3 regions of the Arthrobacter sp. efr-133-TYG-120 genome follow, and region 2 is predicted to be linked to each of the others. Evidence: riboswitches for the same ligand, from Rfam matches in the RefSeq annotation. Region 2 holds a riboswitch; each other region holds the start of a gene.

Region 1 (7,851 bases), on a different contig from region 2:
TGTCCTGCCTCCGGGACTGGCCCGAATGGCGCTTGGCGGGACGGCGGGGAGCGAGCGCGCCCTTCGGCCAAGGCAGCGTGGCGACGATGATGGCGAACAGGGTCAGCAAGGTGCCAAGGATCGTGGGGAAAGCCACCAAGGTTCCCGGAGCCGGCAGGATCAGGTCAAGCGCGAGGGATCCGAGCAGTTGCCCGGCGATCATCCCCAGCCCCGTGACCAAAACACCGAGGCTGCGGACCAACAAAGCAGCCAGGCCGATAAAGACGCACCCCATCGGGCCGCCCACGTAATACCACCACTCAGCAGGAAGGGCGTGCCCGGGACCAAGCAACGACATCTTGATGAGCCAGGCGATCCAGAGAATGACCGTTCCGGCCACGAAATTCACCAGCGTCGCGGCGATGGGGCTGCCGTAGTGCACCGTGGCAGTCCCGTTCATGGCTTGTTGGAAACTCATGAGGCAACCCGCCACGACTGGCAACAGGATCGGGAACAGCAAGGACCCGACATCGGCCGCAGCCCCGAGGCGCGGCGACACGGCCCAGGCGACGGCGGCGATCGTCAGGATGCTTCCCAAAATCCTGACCCCCGTGATCGAGCGTTTCCCGCCGGGACCGATGCCGAGCCGGTCCACGAACAGGCCGCTCACGGTCTGCCCTGTGATCACGGCTACCGTGAACAACGCGACTCCAAGAAGGCCAATGGTGAACGATTGGGCAATCACGTAGAGAGCGCCGATCCCGCCAGCCACCACATAGAACCGCGGAAAGCTGCGCTCCTTGACGGCAGGCACTATCCGGCGCAAACCAGCGCGGCCCTTCGGCAGCGCAAGGCCGATCACGGCGATCAATACCAGCCCGGTAGTGAAGCTGACGACGGCGGCCGCCACGCCGTCGTCGAGCTTTGCCCCCAGCGCACTGTTGATCCGGCCTTGGACCGGAAGCAGGGTACCGTTGGCCACCGCGAGAAGCAGGCCGGTGAGCAACGGACGGGAGGTGCTTCGGATGGCGGGACGGGACGATTGCGGCATTTTCACCAACTTACTTCAGGCATCATTGCTTGTATGAGCAACCCGGAAATCGAAGAAATCCCCATCCGCGACGACATGATCCGACTCGGCCAGCTCCTGAAGCTCGCCAACCTGGTGGAGGACGGCGTGGAAGCCACGGAACTCATCAAGAACGGCCTGGTCAAAGTCAACGGCGAGATCGACGATCGGCGCGGCCGCCAACTCCATGTCGGCGATACGGTGACCGTCAACGGACAGACGGTGCGGATCGCGGCCGCTTCCTAGGGCAACGCGGGGTCACTTACGGCCCATAACGTACTTCGGGATGGGCCGTAAGTGACCCCGCGTTGCTACGAGAGGACCTTGTGCTCCAGGAATTCGCCAACGTGGCCGATTTCCTGCTGGTTGATGCCGTGCCACATGCCTGTGTAGAGCACCTTGGTCAGATCCGTGTGCTTTCGGACCCAGTCCATGGTGTATTCGATCTTGTCCGGGGTGATAACAGGATCCTGCTGGTCCCGTCCCCAGAAGAGCGGCACGGAACCGTCCAGTTCGGCGTCGCGGAATGCGGGGTCCGCATCGGCGTCGACGGCGAAGCCTGAAAGCCCGACGACGGCGGCAAAGTCCGCCGGGCGCTGCCGCAACAGCGAGGTGGCCATGGCCATACCCATGGAAAAGCCGAGAAGCGTCACCGAGCTGTGGTTGGACTTGAAGGAGTCCAACCAGGAAAACACGTACTCCGCGGCGTCCTTGACGGCATCGAGGGAATAGTCGATGGACGCCGTGAGCGGGAACCACGTGAAGCCCGGGCCCGTCGCGATCGGCGCACGGAGCGAAGCGACGACGAAGTCCTGGGGCAACAAGCCTGCAAGGCTGAAGAGGTCCTGCTCGTTGGACCCGTAACCGTGCAACAGGACCAGCAATGGCTTGCCAGCCCGCTCCTCCTCTTCGTGGGACCACAAAACGACCGGGGCAGGAAAGGCGGAAGCTTGACTCATGGGACTATTCTTGCAGTTACCCATGAGTAACAAGCTACGGGCGCGTGGCGTTGCAGCAAGAGGCAGGATATGGACGTGAGTGACATTGATCCCACGGTGGGACCAAAGCCGGACGAAAGGATTCATCCGTGGACCCGCTACGTGGCATTGGGTGATTCCTTTACCGAAGGGATCGGCGACCCCGAGCCCAACAACCCCGGGGGACATCGCGGCTGGGCCGACCGCGTAGCCGAGGAACTGAGCCGGGGGCACCGGGATTTCGCCTACGCCAACCTGGCCATCCGCGGGCGGTTGCTCCAGCAGATCCTCGACGAACAACTTGGCCCGTGCATGGACCTCAAGCCGGACCTCGTGAGCATCTCCGCAGGCGGCAACGACCTCATCCGTCCCGGCGGCGATCCCGACGCCTTGGCCGAGAAACTCGATGCCGCAGTGCAGACCCTGAGTTCCGACGGTGCCACCGTGGTTCTCTTCAACGGTCCGGACACCGCGTCATCGGTCCTCGGCCGGATCCGCGGCAAAGTGGCCATCTACAACGAAAACCTCCGCACGGTGGCCGCCCGCCACGATGCCGTGATCGCCGATATGTGGTCCCTGCGGCAACTCTCCAACTCCCAGATGTGGGACGAAGACCGCCTGCACTTCTCGCCGCTCGGCCATCACACCGTCGCGGCGATGGTCCTCGATTCGCTCAACGTGCCGCACAACCTCGAGCCGCTGTTCCCCAAGCCACTCCCCCAGCGGAGTTGGCGCGAGGCCCGCTCGGGCGACCTCGTATGGGCACGGGAGTATTTTGTCCCGTGGGTCATCCGTCGGATCCGGCACCGCTCCTCCGGCGACGGCATCCTGCCGAAACGCCCGACGCCGGGACCCGTCTTCGGTCCTGCCGACACCATCCTGCCCCGGAGCTGAACGGGAGCCGTGTGGGTCACAGGGAGCGGGGCTAAGCTGGTGAAAGACTAGGGAGGCCCTCCACTGTGAACAATGTGATCTTCTGGATCATCGTCTGCTCCTGGCTGATTCCCATGGGGATCCGCATGTACAACCGATCGCGCCAGCGCAGGCTCCGGGACTTCCCTCCGCAGGATTACCCCGGGCAGCCCTATCCTCCGCAGCACTACCCCGTCGGATACCCGGAGCAACCCCCGGTCATCTTCCCGGCTGAGCCGCAACCCCCGGTGGGAATGCCCGCACCTCAGGCCGCTCCGCGGTCGTCGGCTACTCCGCAAGCGAACAGCGCGCCCCAGCCGGACAGCGCGCCGCAAGGCTACCGGGCACGGAAACTGGCCGAACTCGACCAGGAGTATAGCGACGGGAAAATTGCCATGGAGGACTACATGAAGCTCCGCCAGGAGATCATGAACGGCTGATTCAGCCGAAGAACGCCTCCCGCAGCTGGGGGCCGAGCTGGCCGATCTCGGTGAGGAAACCGTCGTGCCCGATGGGCGCCTCGATCACATGAACGGGGACTTCTCCGGGCAAGGCCTTGGCCAGCTCGTGCGATTGTTCCGGGAAATAGAGCCGATCCGAGTCCACCGAGGCAACGAAGAACTTCGCCGTGGCCACGGACAACGCGTCCTCCAATGAGCCCCGGCCGCGAGTGATGTCGTGGCTCATGAGCGCCTCAGTGATGGCGATGTAGCTGTTGGCGTCGAAGCGCTGGACCAGCTTGCGTCCCTGGTGGTCGAGGTAGCTCTCCACCTGGTAGCGGCCCCGGTCCCCTAAGGCCGCAGCCTGTAGGGGTGCCTCGCCGCCTTGGGCGTTCCTGCCGAAGCGGAAGTCCAGTTCATCCGCCGAACGGTAGGTGATGTGGGCGATCCGCCGGGCGAGGGCCAGCCCCGCCTCGGGCGCGGCCTGGCCATAGTAGTCGCCGCCCTTGAAGTCGGCGTCCTGCCGGATGGCGAGCGTCTGGGCCTGCGCGAACGCAATCTGTTCGGCAGTGCTGTACGCCCCGATCGAAATCACGGCACATCGCTTGACGCGGTCCGGATAGCTGACGGCCCACTCCAGTGCGCGGGCACCGCCCATGGACCCGCCCACCACGGTGTGCCAGCTGTGGATCCCCAAGGCGTCGGCGAGCCGGGCTTCGGCTACAGTGCTGTCCCGCAGGGTCACAAGCGGGAAGCGGGAGCCCCATGGCTTGCCGTCAGGAGCGCTCGACGACGGCCCGGTGCTGCCGTAGCAGCCTCCCACGATGTTGACGGAGACTACGAAGTAGCGGTCCGTGTCGATGGTGGCGCCGGGACCAACGAGTTGCTCCCACCAGCCTTCTTCGTCGCTCTCGCCACGGGCCACATGGGTGCTGCCGGTCAGTGCATGCTCCACGAGGACGGCGTTGGAAGCGTCGGCGTTGAGCCGGCCCCATGTCTCGTACGCAAGGACGACCTCAGGGAGGAAACCCCCGGCCTCCAGTTCGAGCCCTCCTACGGAAACATACTTGAGGGTTCCGTCCTGGGTACCTGAAAGGGGTATGGCTGTTGCAGCAATTGTCATTCGTCGACACCTCACATCGCGCTTGCCCGCCGCCAACACAGCGAAGGGCCAGGTCTTCACCCGGGGCACCCCGCCGCGAAAGGAGGGTTGCCGGCCAGCAAGCCGGGGCTGTCGCTGGCACTCATGACCTATGGGAAGAGTCTAGGAAAACCGGACCCCTTCTGACGAAGATTATGACAGCTTTGTGACACTTGGCCGCGTTTTGTTCACGAAGCCGGGGTTGTGGATGTCTGAAATTGAAGAGACGGGTGATGCCTGTGTGACTGGAGATAGAATTGGGCGCAGCAGTCTGCATCCTTCGGATGTCTCCGCCGCCACTGTGCGTCACAGGAAGATTGAAGCTCGTGAAAAAGCCATCCGGCGTCGTTCCAATAGCCCTGTTCTTGCTGGTATCAGGTTTCACCGTGGGAGTGCCGCTGCCGGCGCACGCCGACACGACTCCGGCAGCAGGCGAAGACAGATACATGGTCCACTACGCCGAAGGCACCGACGTTGACGGGAAGACCGCGGAGCTGCGCTCGCAGGGAGTCTCGGTGGACAAAACGTTCACGCATGCCGTGAAGGCCGCGGTCGTCACGGCGACGCCAGCGAAGGCCGCTGCGTTGGCGAAGTCGAGCCACGTGGCATCGGTCGAGCGGGACACCCCGGTACGGATTTCGGACACCCAAGCGCCGGCACCCTGGAACCTCGACCGGACCGATCAGCGCACCCTCCCTTTGTCCGGGAGCTACACCCCGCCTTCGAGCGGCGCCGGGGTTCAGGTCTACATTGTGGACAACGGGGTGCTTGGCACCCATGTGGACTTCGGCGGTCGGGTGACCGCGGGGTGGAGTGCCTTCTCGGGGCAGCCCGCCAATGCCCCCTGCACCGATCCGGCAATGCCCGACGCCGGCCACGGGACGCACGTAGCAGGCATCACAGCCGGCAGCACCTACGGCATGGCCAAGTCGGCAACCATCGTGCCGGTGCGGGTCCTTGGTTGCGACGGTACGGGATACTCCTCCGACGTCATAGCCGGCCTCGATTGGATGGTCCAGCAGCACCAGCCCGGCCAACCCGCCGTCGCCAACCTCAGCCTCTCCGGACCTGCGAACCAGAGCCTGGACGACGCTGTCCAGGGCGCGATCAATAGCGGCATTATCGTCACCTTGGCGGCCGGCAATTCCAGCACGGACGCGTGCACGCTGTCCCCCAGCCGCGTGGCTGCCGCGATCACGGTGGCCGCGAGCGACAGCTTCGACCGGCAGGCATCGTTCTCCAACTACGGTCCCTGCGTCGACCTGTACGCACCAGGAGTCCAGATCACCTCGGATTGGCAGACGTCAAATACCGCAACGGCTGTCCTGAACGGAACCTCGATGGCCTCTCCGCATGCGGCAGGAGCGGCCGCGATGCTCCTCGCCATGCATCCCTCGTGGAGCCCCGCGCAGGTCTCGGCAACGTTGACCGTCGGCGCAACAGCCGGAATAGTCCAGTCGACCGGAAACTGCATGCCTAACCGGCTGCTGTACGTCAGCCCGTCGCTCTTTTCGCCGTCGCAAGACCCGTTGGGCGGATTTGCGGCTACAACCCCCTGCAGGCAGCTTGACACGCGGGACGGGACCGGTGGCGTCAACGGGCCGGTCGCCCCCGGACAGACGATCAGCGTCAAGGTTGCTGGACGCGGCGGCCTCCCGGCGACCGGAGTTTCCGCTGTCGCAATGAACATCACGGTGGCCAACCCGACGTCGAACGGCTTCATCACCGCGTACGCCGGCGGAACAAATCGTCCGGCGACCTCGAACCTGAATTTTGCCCCAGGGCAGATCGTCCCGAATTTCGCGATCACGCCGGTGGGGTCCGATGGCACGATTTCCTTCACGAACAGCTCCAACGGCACGGTCCAGCTCATCGCCGACATCACCGGTTACTCCCTCACGCCTGGCGCGTCGCCCGCTCCCGGGACGTTCTCCGCCCAGGCCCCGTCCCGGCAGCTGGATACCCGTGACGGCACCGGCGGCGTCGGCGGACCCGTTGCCCCCGGACAGACCATCAACGTCAAAGTCACAGGCCGCGGCGGTATTCCCTCTTCCGGTGTTTCCGCCGTCGCGATGAACATCACGGTGGCCAATCCCTCGTCGTTCGGCTTCATCACCGCTTACGCAGGCGGGACTCCGCGACCGAACGCCTCGAACGTGAATTACGCGGCGGGACAGATCGTTCCGAATTTCGCCATTACGCCGGTCGCTCCCGACGGGACGATTTCATTCACGAACACCTCCGGCGGAACCGTCCAGATCATCGCCGATACCTCGGGCTATTACCTTGCGGGCACACCGTCAACCGCAGGCGCGTTTTCCGCGCAGGCCCCGTTCCGGCAATTGGATACCCGTAACGGCACCGGCGGGATCAACGGACCTGTTGCCCCCGGGCAGACCATCAACGTCAAGGTCGCGGGACAGGGTGGCATTCCAGTGTCCGGTATTTCCGCTGTCGCGATGAACATCACCGTGGCCAATCCGACGTCGTTCGGCTTCATCACCGCCTACGCCGGAGGAAGCCCGCAGCCGAGCACCTCGAACGTGAACTACGCGACGGGACAGATCATCCCGAACTTCGCCATTACGCCCGTCGCTCCGGACGGTACGATTTCCTTCACCAACAACTCCAACGGCACAGTGCAGCTCATAGCCGACACTTCCGGGTACTACATCGCGGGCTAACCGCGAGATGGGGCGCCCATCGGAGTGGGCGACCCATCACGGAACGAACCGGCGACTGGCCTAGCTGCCCTTGGCCGCCCGGAATCCTGACTCGAGGTCCGCGAGGATGTCGTCGATGTGCTCGATCCCGACGGACAGCCGCACCAGTCCCGGGCTCACGCCGGCCACGGACTGCTGTTCTGGGGTCAGCTGACTGTGAGTCGTGGACGCGGGGTGGATGACCAGGGAACGGACATCGCCGATGTTTGCCACATGGGAATGCAGCTCCAAGGCGTCCACGAAGCGCTTGCCGGCGTCGATCCCGCCCCGGATGGTGAAGGACACCACGGCTCCGGTGCCCCGGGGCCCGTACTTCCGTCCTCGTTCGAACCACGGGCTGGATGGCAGCCCCGCATACGCGACCGATTCGACATCGTCGCGCCCTTCCAGCCATTGCGCCACTTTGGTGGCGTTGTCCACGTGGCGTTCCACCCGCAGGCTGAGGGTTTCGATTCCTTGGGAGATCAGGAAAGCGTTGAACGGTGAAACTGCCGAGCCGAGGTCGCGCAAAAGCTGGACCCGGGCCTTGAGGATGTAGGAGAGGTTCGCGCCGAGGGCACCGTCCTTGCCGAGGTCGCGGGCATAGACCAGGCCGTTGTAGCTCGGGTCC
Region 2 (7,851 bases):
TTGCAGCTTTGGAGATGAGCAGCGCCCGCAGGAACGGCCAAGTCAGGATTGGAAGCGGATCGGCTGTCGTGTTCACGGGGGACGGCTACATGCTGACCAACGCCCACGTGGTCTCGGGTCTCCGCTCCGGGCGGGCAATCTTCGCTGACGGAACCCACACCGACGTCGAACTCGTCGGTGCGGATCCTTTGTCTGATCTCGCCATTGTCCGCGGGCGCCACACGCCGCCGCCGGCCATCCTGGGCAACGCGGAGTCGCTGCACGTAGGCCAATTGGTGATCGCCGTGGGCAACCCGCTGGGGCTGGCAGGATCAGTGACCGCAGGCGTCGTCAGCGGGCTCGGGCGCTCCATCCCGGTCAGGTCCGGACGGCACAGCAGGGTCATCGAGGACGTCATCCAGACCGACGCTGCGTTGAATCCGGGCAATTCCGGGGGAGCCTTGGCCGACACCCAGGGGCGGATCGTGGGAATCAACACTGCCGTGGCCGGCCTGGGCCTCGGACTTGCAGTGCCCATCAACACCACCACTCAGCGGATCATCGCCGCCCTGCTGAGGGACGGCCGGGTCCGCCGGGCATACCTCGGCTTGGTGAGCACCCCCATTCCTTTGGATGCGAGTGCGGTGATCCGGACTGGCCAGAAGGAGGCGCTGCGGGTGGTGGAAGTCATTGCAGGATCTCCGGCCGAGCGGGCAGGACTGCTCGCGGGCGACCTGGTCCTCAGTGCACAGTCGCGGGCGGTATCCAGCGCCGAGAGCCTTCAAAAGCTCTTGTTCTCGCAGGCCATCGGGGAACCGTTCCTGCTGACGGTCCTGCGCGACGGCAAAGTCGACGCGATTGTCGCAGTTCCCAGTGAAATGACTGACGCGGATTCATGAGGAGCCGCGGACCTGATGGAGCCAGTCCGCGAAAAAGCCGGAGCCAAGCTGGCTCCGGCTTTTTCGCTACTTCTTCCGCATCCTCAAATGGGCCACCGGATCCACTGCGGCGTCGGATTCGTGCTTGGCACGCTTCACTGCCCGTTTCTCCTTGATGGACTTGATGCTCTTCTTCGTCTCGTGCTGGTGAGGCGCTTTGTCAGGCATGTCATGCTCCCTAACTACGGATCTTCCCTGCAGATCCTGCAAAGAGGGTCCTGAAAGGCCCTCTCCTTGTAAGCTACGCCTGTTTCACCCGAAATCAACCGACAGCCGGACGGCCTAGTGGCCAGCCTTCGGAGCCGGGACGTCCACGACGCCCACGAACCGGGAGCCGATTCCTTCGTACTCGCTGCGGACTTCGCCGGGCAGGATTCCGGGAACCTCGCTGTTCCGGTGGTGGCCACAGAAGACGTAGGTGAACTCCGGCCACCATTTCTTGGGACGCGCGGCCTCTGTGTAGCCGCACACGACGCAGCTCAAGTGGACCCAGACAGGGCGCTTGCCGGTGCGGTTGGCGCGGGATTGGACGAGCCACTGGGGCGGATTGTCTTGCAGTTCGTTCAGCTCGGCTTGTGAAAGCCTGGAGGGGATGCCGTGGCGTTGGGCCATTTCCATCGAAATATCAAGGGCCAGTGCGGCGTCACGTCTGCTAATCACCATTCAACGATACGGGACTTTCGCCGCGGCAGGATCGGGCAGGAATCCGGACGGGAGCTGACAAGCAGGCGTAGGCTGTGCTCATGACCGACGCAGCGGCCCTGCAGCCAAGCACCCCGCTTCAAAAGCGGGTCCTTGTTGTGGCTATTGTGGCTTCCTTCATCGCCATTTTGGATGGCTTCGTGGTGAACCTCGCGCTCCCGGCGATTGGCCGCGAGCTGGGTGGTGGGCTTGTCATCCAGCAATGGGTGGTGGATGCCTACTTGTTGACCTTGGGCGCGCTGATCCTGGTCGCGGGATCCCTGTCCGACCACTTCGGCCGTGCACGCATCCTGGAATGGGGACTCGCCGGCTTCACCCTCACCTCCGTCACCTGCGGCCTCGCCTGGAACGGCGAGGTGCTGGTGGTATCGCGCGCCCTCCAGGGGATCGCCGGTGCCCTGCTTGTCCCGAGTTCGCTTGCCATGATCGTCACGTTCTTTTCCGGTCCCGCGCAGTCCAAGGCAATCGGCCAATGGTCCGGTTGGACCAGCGCGGCCGCCATCGTCGCGCCGCTGATCGGCGGCGCATCGGTCGATCTGCTGTCCTGGCGCGTCATCTTCTTCATCAATGTGATTCCGGCCGTCGCCGTCTGGCCGATCCTCGCCGGGCTGCGGAAGTCCGATGCCGCCACGGACACGAGCAAGAAGATCGACTACCTCGGCGCGTTCCTTGCCATGGTGGGACTCGGTGGCCCTGTCTACGCCTTCATCGAACAAGGGCGCATGGGCTGGGGCAACATGGTGGTCTGGATGCCGCTCGCCCTCGGAGCCGTCGGCCTGGTCCTCTTCCTGGTCCACGAGGCCAGGACCCCTGAACCGATGCTGCCCCTGAGGCTCTTCGGCATCCGAAATTTCGGCTGGGGAAACATTGCCACGCTCGCCATTTACGGCGCCCTGTCATTGGGCTTCTTCGCAGTGGGCATCTACTTGCAGCAGGTGGGAGGGATGAAGGCCACCACGGCGGGCATCGCGTTGCTCCCCGCGACGGTCCTCCTGATGCTCACGGCCTCATTCTTCGGCGGGCTGGCCGGCAAATACGGTCCGCGGTGGTTCATGACGGCCGGACCATTCATTTGCGGAATCGGTTTCCTCATGACCTTGGCCGTCCAGGAGCCCTTGAACTACTGGACGCAAGTGCTGCCCGGGCAGATCGTCTTCGGGATCGGCCTGAGCACCTTGGTGGCGCCCCTCACCGCGGCCATCCTCGGCGCGGTACCCACGGAAGAGGCAGGGATCGGTTCCGCAGTGAACAACGCTGTTGCCCGTATCGCAGGCCTGATCTGCATCGCGTTTGCCGGGCTCATCATCGGCCCGGTCTTCAGCCGCCAAGGCCTCATGAACGCCGTCGTGGTCACGGCCGTGCTGTTCTTCCTCGGGGCGGTGGCATCCGCCGTCGGGATCCGGAACCCGGTGCTGGGCGCTGCTGTAGTGGACTCTCCCGAAGGTCAAGCGCCCGACGACGGCGGGACGGCTGCCCAGCGCGCCTGAACAGCGCCTTCCACAACACAGCTTCGTTAGTGTTCAGCGAGGACGCAGCCGTCGTGTTCGACGTCGGTGGCCACCCAGAGCGCCGAGGCGACCTCATCCGCGAGATCATAGTCGCGGCTGCCCGGACCCTTTCCGATCCGGACCACCAGGGCACCACCGAACGGCTTGCGGCCAATCACCTGGATGCTGGCGTCGAGGTCGATTTCCTCTGCGGACAAGTACCGCAGCAACTCCGGGTTTTCGTCGCTGATCCGCGTGATCTTGCCGGAATGGCCGTCGTCGAGCTCGATCATGCGGTGCGCATGCGGCAGGCTCACCGAACCGTCCGCGGCAGGGATGGGGTCCCCATGGGGATCGCGTCCGGGGTTGCCCAGCTTGGTGGCCATGCGATCGATGAAGGTGTCCGAAACGGCGTGTTCGAGCATCTCGGCCTCGTCATGGACTTCGTCCCAGCTGTAGCCCAACTCCCTCACGAGGTAGGTCTCGATCAGGCGGTGGCGGCGGACCATGCCCAGGGCAAGCTGCATTCCCTGGGGGGTCAAGGAAATGGCGCTGTAGGGCTGGTGGTCCACCAGCCCTTGGTCCTTGAGCTTGCGGACCATCTCCGAGACGGAGGAATTGGCGACGCCGAGCCGTTGCGCGAGCTGTGAGGACGTGATGGGTTTGTCCTGCCACTCCGTGAAGGAGTAGATGACCTTGACGTAGTCCTCGATCGAGGAGGAGGGCGCACTGGTCTTCACGGTTCCAAGCCTATCGTGAACAGGCCGCATCAGGCTTTGCGCGCCCGCCAGCTCTGCGTGAGATAGGGCAAGGGGATGACCTCGCCCTCGGCATGGCCCAGATGCTCGAAAAGGTACCACTCGAGATTGCCCGTCACCTTGGCCCGGGTGGTCTCATTCGCCCTCAGGTAGTAACTGCGCGACTTCACGAGTTCGAGGATATCCGCCGGAGTCACGGGATCCTCCCAACGCGTCACATGGCTTTCGAGGCCCGTGAACTCCCGGCCCACCACAGGCCGGAAGTCCGGTTTGTGGACATCGCCGGCATGCATGATGCGAGACAAACGATGGACCCAGAGCACCGACGTGTCCAGCTGGTTCCAGATCAAGCCGATCACACCCTGGGGCCGAAGGATCCGGGCGATCTCGGTGCTGGCGGCGAGGGGATCGCACCAGTGCCATGCCTGGGCAACGCTGACGACGTCGAATGCTGAGTCCGCGAGTCCAGTTGCCTCGGCCGTGCCCTCCAGGGCGATCACTTGTGGATACGTTTTGCGCAGTTGCGTGAGCATGTCCGTGGAGGGGTCCACTGCGGACACCGCCAGCCCGCGCTCGACGAGGAGCGCTGTGAACTTTCCGGTGCCCGCGCCGATGTCTGCCGCGTCCCGCGCGCCTTCCGGCAGCAGCCAGTCAGCTGAATCCGCGGGGTATCCGGGCCGGACACGGTCATAGTGCTCTCCGCCGTCCTGGAAACTCTGACCGAGTTCAAGGCGCCGTTCCTCATAGAGCTTGGGGCCGGCTGACGTGCCTTTGGGTCGCGGGGCCACGCGGAAACTCCTTCGTAGGACAGGAAAAAATACCCTACGAATCTACCGCAATCAGTCGGTGCTGCACGGAGCTGCGCCCGCGGTCCCGGGAGTGTTGGGAGCCCATTCCGGGTAGCTGCGGTGATCGTTCGCGGGCACCCAACGGCCGGCGTCCACCACGTAGTCCCAACCGAGGCCATTGCTCTTGAGCGCCTGGATGCCCGCGATGAGCCGAGTGGCGTCTTCCAAACGCGATCCTACGCCGAAACTGGCCCGGAGGGATCCGGAGGGAAGACCGAGGCGCTTGAGCAGCGGGTGGGCGCAAAAGCGCCCGTCGCGCAGGCCAATGCCGTGCTCGGCCGCAAGATAGGCCGCCACAAGTCCGGCGTCGTAGCCCTGGAGCGAGAAGTTCACGACGCCGATGGTGTCCTCGGGATCGGTGTCGCTGAAGATCTGGTGCACGGTCACGCCGTCGATTTCCTTGAGGCCTTCGACCAGGTGCGAGCGGATGGCGGCCTCGTGGGCGTGCCATTCGTCGTGGTCGAGGCTGGCGATGACTTGTGTGGCCCGGGCGAGGGTGGCCGCACCGAGAACGTTCGGCGAGCCGCCTTCGTGCCTGGCCGGTCCCGTGGCCCAGCTGACGGAATCGAGGCGTGCCTCCCGGACGGCGCCGCCTCCTGCCAGGTGCGGCGTGCCGGCGTCGAGCCAGTCGGGACGGCCCACCAGGACTCCCGCGCCGAACGGGGCATAAAGCTTGTGCCCCGAGAAAACCAAGTAGTCGACATCCGCGGCGGCGATGTTGATGCGGCGATGCGGGGCAAGTTGCGCCGCGTCCACCACAATCCGCGCCCCGAATTCGTGGGCCAAGGCAGCTAGTTCCTTGATGGGCAGGATTTCGCCGGTCACATTCGACGCGCCGGTGACAGCCAGGAGGCTGACGCCACCATGGGAGAGGGCTGTGCGGACATTGGCTACGGTCTCCGACAAGGTTTCCGCGGCAACAATGCTTCGGTGGGGGACGCCTTGCCACGGCAGCAGGTTTGCGTGGTGCTCGATGTCCAGGTAAAGGACTTCGTCGGTGTGCTTGCCGTCTGTGACCGGCAGGCAGCCGGCCAGGAGATTGAGGGAATCGGTGGTGTTGCGCGTGAAAATGACGGAATCGTCCGGCCGTCCGCCAACAAAGTCACGGACGATGTTGCGGGCGTTTTCGTAGACGGAGGTGCTGATTTGGGAGGCGTAGCCTGCGCCGCGGTGCACACTCGCGTAGTACGGCAGGATCTCGTTGAGGTACGCGGAAACAACCGTCAGGGCAGGTGCGGATGCGCCGTAGTCAAGGTTGGCGTAGCGGATGTGGCCGCCCTGGATCAGGGGTGCCTGCAACTCCGCGCCGGTGACCGCGGCCAGCGGGCGGGATGCCCGAGGCAGCTGCTGTGCGGTTTCGTGGTGCTGCGAAAGAGCCGTAGAAGTAATTGTGGCTGTGCTCATGGGACCTCACTCAAGAGGGACCCCTGCGTGCAGGGGGTCCGCGCTTGCCGCATCCGTTCCGGACCGGCCGGGTCGTCACCCGGGGCACCCCGCCGCGATGGAGGGTTGCCGGCCAGCAAACCGGGGTTTCGCGCTGGCACTCGTGACCTGTAAAGAGAGTAGGACACCGGCGAGGCGGGTTCCAATGTGACCGCGATTGTTAAGCGGATTGTTACACCGCCCGAAAAATGTGCCTTCAGCCGAAGAAAAAGCAGCGGACGCCCCTAAAAGGGGGCGTCCGCCGTCGTTTATTCAGTGAACAGGAGGGGCTACAGAAGGTCGTCGAGTTCGGGGTTGAGCCTCTTGAGGACCTCGGAATGGAGGATCGAGTTCGTGGCGACGGCGTTTCCGCCGAAGGGGCCGTCCGCGCCATCCAGGGATGTGAAGCGTCCGCCGGCCTCGGTGACGATCGGCACCAAGGCGGCCATGTCGTAGACCTGGAGTTCCGGTTCGGCGGCGATGTCCACGGCGCCCTCGGCAACGAGACAGTAGGACCAGAAATCGCCGTACGCACGGCTGCGCCAGACATCGTTCTCGAGGCCCAGGAAGTTGTCCAGCTTCCCGTGCTGCTTCCACTCGGAAAGCTCGGAGTAGGAAAGCGAGGCGTCTTCGAGCCGGGACACGTTGGAAACTTTCAACCGGGTGGCGGCGGCCAGCGACCGGCCCATGTAGGCGCCGGAGCCCTTGGCCGCCCACCAACGCTTGCCGAGCGCCGGAGCGCTCACGAGCCCCACTACTACTTCGCCCTCGTCCACGAGGGCGATGAGCGTAGCCCAGACGGGTACGCCGCGCACGAAGTTCTTGGTCCCATCGATGGGATCGATGATCCAACGCCTGGAGCCGTGGCCCGTGCTGCCGAATTCTTCGCCGAGGACGGCGTCGCGGGGCCGGGAGCGGGAGAGCTGCCCACGGATTGCTTCCTCGGCGGCTTTGTCGGCATCGGTGACTGGGCTCAGGTCGGGTTTGGTCTCCACCTGGAGGTCCAGCGCCTTGAACCGCTCCATTGTCAGGGAATCGACGGAATCGGCCAGCACATGGGCCAGCCGTAGGTCGTCGTTGTAGCTCGAATCGGGTTGGGTCATGGTTCCAAACTACCGTCTATTCGCCGGTGAGCCGGGGAGGTAGGACGGCATGCGCTGAGTTAGTTGACCGTACCCAGTTCCTTGGCCTCTTGGGCTTCCATGCGCGGGTCCGCACCAAGGAGCCTGCGGAGCGATGCAAGGCGGGCGGGGCCGGCCTCGCCCGCGTGGCCTTCGGCGACCCAGGAATCCAGCCCGCATCGAACGGCGGAGGCATCGTGCTTGCAACCACGCTCGCACCTTTCCGTCCCCGGCTCCAGGTCCGGGAAGGCGTGCAGGATGCGGTCCGGGTTCACGTGGGCGAGGCCGAAAGAACGGATGCCGGGCGTATCGATGATCCAGCTTCCGCCAGGGGCGTCGCTGAGCTTCAGTGCGAGGGCAGAGGACGAGGTGTGGCGTCCGCGCCCCGTCACGGCGTTGACCCCGCCTGTGGCGCGCTCGGCCCCGGTGAGGGCGTTCACCATAGTGGACTTCCCGACGCCTGAATGGCCCAGGAGGACGGTGACCTTGCCGTCGAGGTAGTCCCGCAACTGGCCGACGGCGTCACTGTCGAGGCGGGCGGACAGGCCGTCGTCGGAGCGGGCGTCGATTCCGGAGGCGCCTGCGTCGGCCGTCCG
Region 3 (7,851 bases), on a different contig from region 2:
TCCTGGCCATGGGCACGCTTCCGCCGGCAACGCTGGTCCTCAATTCCTTCCAGCAGGTGCAGGGGGCCGGCGGGCATTTCAGCGCCCATTTCATCACCTCGGTGGTGGCCAGGGTTCCCCGCGAGGATTTTGATTTCAGCGGACAACTCGGCGAGCTGGAACTGGCGGCCATCTATTTGGCGGGTAAGAGCCCGGCCGGCATGCAATACCACGTCCAGCTTTCGGTCCTCTCGGACCGTTGCCCGGACAAGAACGCCCAGAAGTCCGAACGCTACGCCCCCGACGTCGTCGCCACGGCTTCGCTCGCGCAGCTGCGGTCCTCGGAGGACTACCTGGTGTTCATCTGCGCCGTCCTCGGCGAACTGGACGAAAGCAACCCGGAGAACCACTTGCGGCTTTCCGGCGGAGCGGACCCCACCTGCAACGTCACCTTGCAGGTGTTGGCCAACGCCACCGACGACGACACCTGGGACACCATGGACGAGGGAACCTTCCAGATGCTGGAGCGGGTCCTCTCCCCGGCAGGCGCGGAGCGGGTCGAATACTGGCACGGAGATCCCGACGAAGGAACCTGGGGTGCCGAGCGTCCCGCCATCCCGGAGCGCCGCGTTCCGGGATTGGTCCACGAAAGCTCGAGCCTGCCGATCGGCGAAGAGGAGGACGCCGTCGTCGGAATCGACTACCGACTCAACGGCGTGCAGAACGTCTTTGTCACGGGCGGCAGCCTCTGGCCCACCGGCGGTTCGTGGAACCCGACCATGACAATGGTCGCCTTGGCGCAAGACCTCGCCGAAAGACTCGAGGCCGACGGCGGAGCGGCGGCAGCGCCATGACTGTCGCCCCGGCGCTGGACCCGGCGCTCCTTCCCACGGTTCCGCCTATGAGTGCCGCCGATGTGCTGGACCGGCAGGACGGCGTGTACTGGGTGGTGAAGGACGCGAATTCGGTCTTCCTGTGGGTCAACCAGAACTTCGCGGACCTGGTGGGCATGGATAAGTCGGAGCTGATCGGGCACCAGGACTCGCGCGCGGAACACGTTGCGCACGACAAGGAAGTAATGGCGAGCGGAAAGCCGTTGCTCAACTTCCACGAGACCATCGCCGTCCCCAGCAAGGAGGGCGGCATGGTGAATGTGGACATCGTGACCCAAAAGGGGTTGCTGCGGACCCCGGGCAGCAAGGACATCATCGGCATCACCGTCTGCTTCTCACTGAAGGACCCGGTCACATGAGTGGATTCGCAGAGGACTGGATCAAACGGCTGGACATGTCCCCCGCTAGCGTGGGCGGCTGGTTCGCGCCCGCGCTCGTGAGCAACGAGGACATCGCCGGATCGGCGCTGCCTCCGCGTTTCGGCGTCGACCATCCGCTCTACAGTTCCAACTGGTACCTGCTGGAGGCGGGTGAGGTCCTCCAGTTGCACGCCCTCAAGCAGGACGAATTGTGGTTCTTCCACGTGGGGACACCGATCAGGCTGCACGTCTTCTCCCGGGAGCTCGGACTTCAGGACTTTGGCTATACCGAAGCCTTGTTGGGGCCGGATCCGGAAGCAGGCGAGATGTTGCAAGGAGTTGCCCCGAACTCCACCTGGTTCGGTGCCGAGTTGGCCGGGCCGGGGTTCGCCTTGGTGAGCTGCAGCCTCGCACCGGGATACGAGAGATCGGACTCCGCGAAACCAACGGCACGGGACATCGAGTCGCTCGTCATGAGGTTCCCCGGGCATGCCGAGCTGATCCTGCGCCTGGCGGTGGTGTAGCCGGGGCCGGCGGGATGGGCTGGGCAGGCGGGATGCCCGGATAAAACGTCTGGTGCGCCGGTTCTGGGGCCGGCGCACCAGGCTTCTCCCACCCAACTGACTAGCAGTAGTTGTCGTTTAGAGGCTCCAAAACGACAACAAATGCGTGGGCCCACGCCGCCCGGGTTCCCTGGCCGAGCTTGCGAGGCGAGGGTGGCGGTGGGGCCCCGCCGGCGAGGGTCCCTGCCTGAGCTCGCGAAGGCTGGGAGCCGACGGGGACTTGCGAGGCGAGGGTGGCGGTGGGGACCAGTTGGGCATCTCAGGAGCCGATCGGCGACAGTTCCCGCACCAGGCCGAAGAGGTCCTTGGGGTCATCGGGATTAGCGACGAGGTCAATCTCCTCGAAGAACTCCGAACCCTCAACGGCGTCGCGGAGATACCTCAAGGCGGAAAAGTCCTCGATCGCGAAGCCCACGGAATCGAATATCGTGATTTGGTCCTTGGAGGTCCGGCCCGGAGCGTGCCCGGCCAGGACCTGCCAGAATTCGGTGACGGGAAAATCGGCGGACATTTGCTGGATCTCGCCTTCAATCCGCGTCTGGGGATCGTATTCCACAAAGACGTCACCGAGGCCGAGGATGGCAGCGTCGAGTTCAGTCTTCCCTGGGCAGTCGCCTCCGATCGCGTTGATGTGGACTCCGGGCGAAACCTGGTCTGCTGTCAGGATCGTGGCATTGGCCTTGTCCGCCGTGCATGTGGTGACGACGTCGGCGCCCTCCACTGCATGGGCCGCCGAGTCTGCGATGGTGATGTCGAAGCCGAGGGGAGCCATGTTCCGGACGAACTTCTCCATCGCTGCCGGGTCCGTGTCCCAGATCCTCACACTGTTTATACCCAGGGCCGCCCGGAAGGCCAGCGCCTGAAACTCCGATTGGGTTCCGGTTCCGATCATCGCCATGATCCGGGCATCGGGGCGCGCGAGCTTCTTAGCGACCATGCCGGACGTGGCCGCCGTCCGCAACGCTGTCAGCACTGTCATCTCCGCAAGGAACGTCGGGTAGCCGTTGTGGACGTCGGACAGGACACCGAAAGCTGTCACGGTCTGGAAGCCGCGCGCGGGATTCGAGGGGTGTCCGTTTACATACTTGAAGCCGTAGGTTTCCTGGTCGCTGGTGGGCATCAGCTCGATGACGCCAAATGGCGTGTGGCTTGCCACTCGCGGAGTCTTGTCAAAAGATTCCCACCGCTGGAAGTCGTCTTCCAGGTACTGCATCATCTCCGAGATGACGGTCTCCGGGCCCCGTCCGGCCGTCCAACGAACCATATTGCGGACATCGACAAAGCGCGTCATGTGCGCTCCTTTCCCTCATAAGCACTGTTGCTACGAGGCTACGGAGCGGCGATATGCATCCACAATTGCCAAAGTACGTACTTTTCATTGAAAACATGCACAAAATGATGACTGCTTATGCACACAATGATCAACGGCAGGCGCCCGTCATAAAAGCGACTATCGCAGGACGGAACTGAGCAGCAGGCTCGTCTCGCTATTGACGATCCCCTCGATCCCGCGGATCCTGCCCAACACCTGGTCAAAGTCGCTGAGGCTCTCCGTGCGCAACTCGGCCACGAGATCCCAACCGCCGTTCGTGGTGTGTAGCGCCCAAATCTCGGGAAGTCCGCGGAGTTGGCGAATGACCTTGTCCGCCGACCTTCCCTCCACGGCAATGAGCGCAATGGCCCGGATCGCAAGTGGATCCACCTCGTCGCGCACCCTCGCGGTGAAGCCAACGATGGTCCCCGAGGAGACAAGACGCTCAAGCCGGCTATTCACGGTGGCCCGAGCAACGCCCAGCTTGCGCGCAAGGCTCGCCACGGAGGCCCTGCCGTCCTCCCGGAGAGCGGAGAGGAGCTGGCGGTCAAGGTCGGTGAGTGCTGCCATAAAGATAAACGTATCGCCCATTCCCCAAGCGGGCCTGAGTCCGTAGGGTATCGACATGAGCATCTACATCAGCCCCGACTCTGCTGCATGGTCCCTGACGGCCATGGCGACTGGTGCGTCAGCGGGATCAATCGATGATGCAAATGGCATGTCCAACCTGGTGAAGGAAATCTACGAGACAGAAGGTTTCGAAGCCTTGTCGGGTGTGGTTTTTGCATTGGCTCATCACAACAGCCTCTCGCTGCATGCACTCGCCACGGCCACCGGGATATCCGTCCACGAACTGCTGGAAATCCGGAAGCATCAAGGTTCCACTTTTCATCACTCCCCTACGGCAGTAGCGTCGCGGTTCGACGCCATTCCACCCCGGATCCAGGCGAGCCTGGAACCGCTGCCCAATGAAACCGAGTCCTAGGACGCTGGCACCCCAGCCCTCGCCAGCCTGGCTGCCGTCCGGTTACGGAACATGACGACGGCCGGTGATGCAGGCCGCCGTCGTGGATGTTATTTTTCTTCTTGAGTAATGAGCACCAGCGCGAAGCCCTGACTTGCTGGTCGGCAACCCTCTCTCCGGCGGGGTGCCTCAGGTGACTACTCGGCGTATCGACACTTTCGAACTGCAAGCGTGACTGAGGAGCACCAATGCCTGAACCCACCGAAGAAAAACTCTCGTACCGTCTCATCACGGGCCCTGACACCAAGGAATTCTGCGAGCGGATCTCCACCGCCCTCGCGGAGGGATACGTGTTGCACGGCAGCCCGGCCGCGACCTTCAACGGCACGGACGTAATCGTGGCACAGGCCATCGTCCTGCCCGCGGCAATCGCAAGCGCAGATGCCGCCGTTGCCAATGCGGTGGATCAGCTTGATGAAGAGTTCGACGGCGAGGGCCACGCATGAGCTACGCAGGCGACCTCAGCCCGCACGACGCCTGGGCCAAGCTTGAGCAGGGCGCCATCCTGGTGGACGTCCGCACCGAAGGCGAGTGGGCACACATCGGCATCCCGGACACCAAAGCCACCGAGAACGATCCCCTGTTCATCCAGTGGAACCTGGCCGGAGGCATCCCCAACACCCGTTTCATCGAAGAGTTGACGCAGCAGGCCCCGGAGGCGGACGGCACCGAACTGGTTTTCCTCTGCCGCTCCGGACAGCGCTCCATCGCCGCCGCGATTGCCGCCACCCAGGCCGGCTACACCTCCTACAACGTCCTCGAGGGCTTTGAGGGCGAGCCGGACCGCTACGGCGAGCGAACCGTGAACGGCTGGAAAAACCGTGGACTTCCGACGAACCTGGGGAACATCTAAGTGACTTTCAACCCTGACGCCGCCAGCTGGAGCCCTGACACCCAGGCCGTCCGCGGCGGTCTTGACCGTACCAACTTCCAGGAAACGTCCGAGGCCGTCTTCCTGAACTCCGGCTTCGTCTACGAGTCCGCCGCAGCCGCCGAGCGAGCATTTACGGGCGAGGACGAACGCTTCGTCTACTCCCGTTACGGCAACCCCTCCGTAGCTACCTTCCAGGAGCGCCTCCGCCTGCTCGAAGGCACCGAAGCGTGCTTCGCGACGGCGTCGGGCATGTCCGCTGTCTTCACCGCCCTCGGTGCGTTGCTTGCTGCCGGTGACCGCGTAGTTGCCGCCCGCTCGCTCTTCGGCTCCTGTTTCGTCATCCTCAATGAGATCCTGCCGCGCTGGGGCGTCGAGACCGTCTTCGTCGACGGGCCTGACTTGGACCAGTGGCGTGCTGCCCTGTCCGAGCCGACAACCGCAGTGTTCTTCGAGTCGCCGTCGAACCCCATGCAGGAAATCGTGGACATCGCCGCGGTGAGCGAGCTGGCCCACGCGGCCGGCGCCACGGTGGTCGTCGACAACGTCTTCGCCACTCCCCTCCTGCAGCGCTGCGGCGATCTCGGAGCAGACGTGATTGTCTACTCGGGCACCAAGCACATCGACGGCCAGGGTCGGGTCCTTGGCGGAGCGATCCTGGGCACCAAGGAGTTCATCGACGGTCCCGTCAAGCAGCTCATGCGGCACACCGGTCCGTCGCTTTCCGCGTTCAACGCCTGGGTCCTGACCAAGGGTCTGGAGACGATGGCGCTGCGTGTCAACCACTCCTCGGCGTCTGCGTTGCGGATCGCCGAGTGGCTCGAGGAACAGCCGGCCATCAGCTGGGTCAAGTACCCGCTGCTGAAGTCGCACCCGCAGTTCGAGCTCGCCGCAAAGCAAATGAAGGCCGGCGGAACTGTGCTCACCTTCGAGCTGCTCCCCTCCGCAGGGCGATCGGCGAAGGAGGCCGCTTTCGCGCTGCTGGACGGGCTCGCCGTCATCGACATCTCGAACAACCTCGGCGACTCCAAGTCCCTCATCACCCATCCCGCCACCACCACGCACCGTGCCATGGGTCCGGAAGGCCGCGCGGCAATTGGCCTGAGCGACGGCGTCGTGCGGCTTTCGGTGGGGCTGGAGGATGTGGACGATCTCATCGGGGACCTCGAGCGGGCCCTCAAGCAGGTCTAGCCGGGCGCTTCGCGCCAGTCCTGGCGCACCCAGGTGAGGACGGGTTGCGGCTTGGTGTCGCTCTCGTCCCTCTCTGAGCGCATCGTGATCTGGACGGCGTGCTCTACGACGGCGGCCAGCCCGGCGGCGTCGGGCGCGCTCCCGTTGCTCTCGCTCCAGCGCCCGGCAACACCACGCTGTTCGATAGCGCCGTTGCCACGGCTCAAGATGGCTGCCACGCCGGTTTGGACCAAGTCGAATTCACCCTGTTCGGCGAGCACGGGTTCCAAGTATTCCACCAACGACCAGACGACGTCGGCGGCGGGTTCCGGGCGAAAGGTTCCGAAGTCCAGCAGTTCGGTACGCAGTCCGAAGTTGCTTGCTTGCCAGGACGCCATCCGCAAAAGCGCAGTGGGCACGGCAGCGGGCTCTATTCCGGCATGGTATTCACGAACAGAAGTCTCAACCAGTGCCCTGACGAGCACCGCGATGAGCGCCGCATCCTCGGCCCGGAGGCAGACATCGGCCACCCGGACCTCCACCGTGGGAACGTGCCGGGACAGCCTGGCGTCGAAGTAGACCATCCCCTCGTCCAGCAGCACTCCCGTTTCGATGAGCCTACGGACAACCCGTCGGTAAGCAGCCAGGGACCCGAAGATGGCTGACGGCCCCGACGAAGGCCAGCGGTTCCACGCCTGCGTCCGATAGCTCTCAAAACCCGTGGCCAGGCCACGCCAGTAGGGAGAATTGGCGCTCATCGCCGTGAAGACCGCGAGCTTGTCCCGGATGCGGTCCAAGACCATCACGCCTTCCTCGGGGGACTCGATCGATGTGTGCACGTGGAATCCGCACGTGAGCTGTTCGTGCGCCGTGATACCGAACCGTTCGAGCATGATGGCGTACCGGGGATCCGGAGTGGTGTGCAACGCAGCATCCACGGGCGATGTGGCCAACGCGGCGATCCGAGCGCCGTGGCGCCGAGCGGCATGGCTGGCGAGGCCGCGCCCCCTGCGGATCTGGTGCAGGAGCTCGGCGTAGCTGCGGCATGGGCGGGTCTGGGTTTCGATCTGCTCAAGTTTGAGCTCGTGGCTTAGGCCGGTATCGGGACCGTCGATCTCCTCGAGGGTGGGTCCGGGTTCGGTGCCATCCTGGGCGGCGTGGGCAGCGTCATCGTGGGCGGCGCCGTCGTGGGCGGGGGCCGAGAGGAGCGCGTCGGCAAGCGCGAGCGGCTCGCCGGTCACGGGATCGACGATCAGCAACTCCTCCTCCACACCAAAAGTGCGCACGGATCAATTGTGCGCCATGGCAGCCTTGCGGAGACAGACCGGGATTTTGCGGGCCGCCCGAGGGATTCTGCTGGATCACTCCGACAGGACCGGGGGACAGCCTCTATTTTCCGGGCATTAGCGATAAGCCACCCCCGGGTGATCCAGCAGAATGTCCGCCAACTCATCCACATACGGCACATTCCCTGGGGCGTCAGCCGCAATTCCATGGATAGCTGGATCCATGGATGCTTTGGAATTCCTTGCCACGGTGGGTGGGGTCGCGCGCGTGGGCCTACTGCGCGCCAGCGGCTATACGCCCTCAGCCATCCGCAAGTTGGCTTCCGCCGGGGCACACCAACCGCGAAAAGGCGTGTGGGCCCTCCCGTCAGCGGATCAGGAATACCTCACGGCG

What was found. A riboswitch is a leader RNA that binds a small molecule or an ion and turns the genes downstream of it on or off. The one in region 2 is predicted to bind S-adenosylmethionine.
Region 1: linked by a shared signal. The riboswitch ahead of metX (homoserine O-acetyltransferase MetX) and the one ahead of QRN51_RS02220 (aminotransferase class V-fold PLP-dependent enzyme) in region 2 are both predicted to bind S-adenosylmethionine.
Region 3: linked by a shared signal. The riboswitch ahead of QRN51_RS17745 (DUF1737 domain-containing protein) and the one ahead of QRN51_RS02220 (aminotransferase class V-fold PLP-dependent enzyme) in region 2 are both predicted to bind S-adenosylmethionine.

The regions. Positions count from the first base shown of each region.
Region 1 is NZ_JARVRI010000015.1:14,017-21,867, forward strand. Features, by position in the region: gene QRN51_RS10240 (DMT family transporter) at 1-1,030, opposite strand, end outside; gene QRN51_RS10245 (RNA-binding S4 domain-containing protein) at 1,064-1,294, shown strand; gene QRN51_RS10250 (alpha/beta hydrolase) at 1,360-2,007, opposite strand; gene QRN51_RS10255 (SGNH/GDSL hydrolase family protein) at 2,077-2,919, shown strand; gene QRN51_RS10260 (hypothetical protein) at 2,985-3,377, shown strand; gene metX (homoserine O-acetyltransferase MetX) at 3,379-4,500, opposite strand; SAM riboswitch class IV at 4,514-4,629, opposite strand; gene QRN51_RS10270 (S8 family peptidase) at 4,845-7,202, shown strand; gene QRN51_RS10275 (bifunctional o-acetylhomoserine/o-acetylserine sulfhydrylase) at 7,263-7,851, opposite strand, start outside.
Region 2 is NZ_JARVRI010000002.1:204,848-212,698, reverse strand. Features, by position in the region: gene QRN51_RS02250 (S1C family serine protease) at 1-878, shown strand, start outside; gene QRN51_RS02245 (hypothetical protein) at 945-1,085, opposite strand; gene QRN51_RS02240 (hypothetical protein) at 1,200-1,580, opposite strand; gene QRN51_RS02235 (MFS transporter) at 1,655-3,106, shown strand; gene QRN51_RS02230 (metal-dependent transcriptional regulator) at 3,133-3,846, opposite strand; gene QRN51_RS02225 (class I SAM-dependent methyltransferase) at 3,876-4,652, opposite strand; gene QRN51_RS02220 (aminotransferase class V-fold PLP-dependent enzyme) at 4,704-6,116, opposite strand; SAM riboswitch class IV at 6,152-6,264, opposite strand; gene hisN (histidinol-phosphatase) at 6,425-7,237, opposite strand; gene rsgA (ribosome small subunit-dependent GTPase A) at 7,297-7,851, opposite strand, start outside.
Region 3 is NZ_JARVRI010000031.1:59,720-67,570, reverse strand. Features, by position in the region: gene QRN51_RS17775 (GMC oxidoreductase) at 1-833, shown strand, start outside; gene QRN51_RS17770 (PAS domain-containing protein) at 830-1,231, shown strand; gene QRN51_RS17765 (cupin domain-containing protein) at 1,228-1,755, shown strand; gene ocd (ornithine cyclodeaminase) at 2,054-3,085, opposite strand; gene QRN51_RS17755 (Lrp/AsnC family transcriptional regulator) at 3,245-3,676, opposite strand; gene QRN51_RS17750 (hypothetical protein) at 3,732-4,091, shown strand; SAM riboswitch class IV at 4,196-4,308, shown strand; gene QRN51_RS17745 (DUF1737 domain-containing protein) at 4,319-4,576, shown strand; gene QRN51_RS17740 (rhodanese-like domain-containing protein) at 4,573-4,983, shown strand; gene QRN51_RS17735 (O-succinylhomoserine sulfhydrylase) at 4,984-6,192, shown strand; gene QRN51_RS17730 (glutamate--cysteine ligase 2) at 6,189-7,457, opposite strand; gene QRN51_RS17725 (endonuclease domain-containing protein) at 7,681-7,851, shown strand, end outside.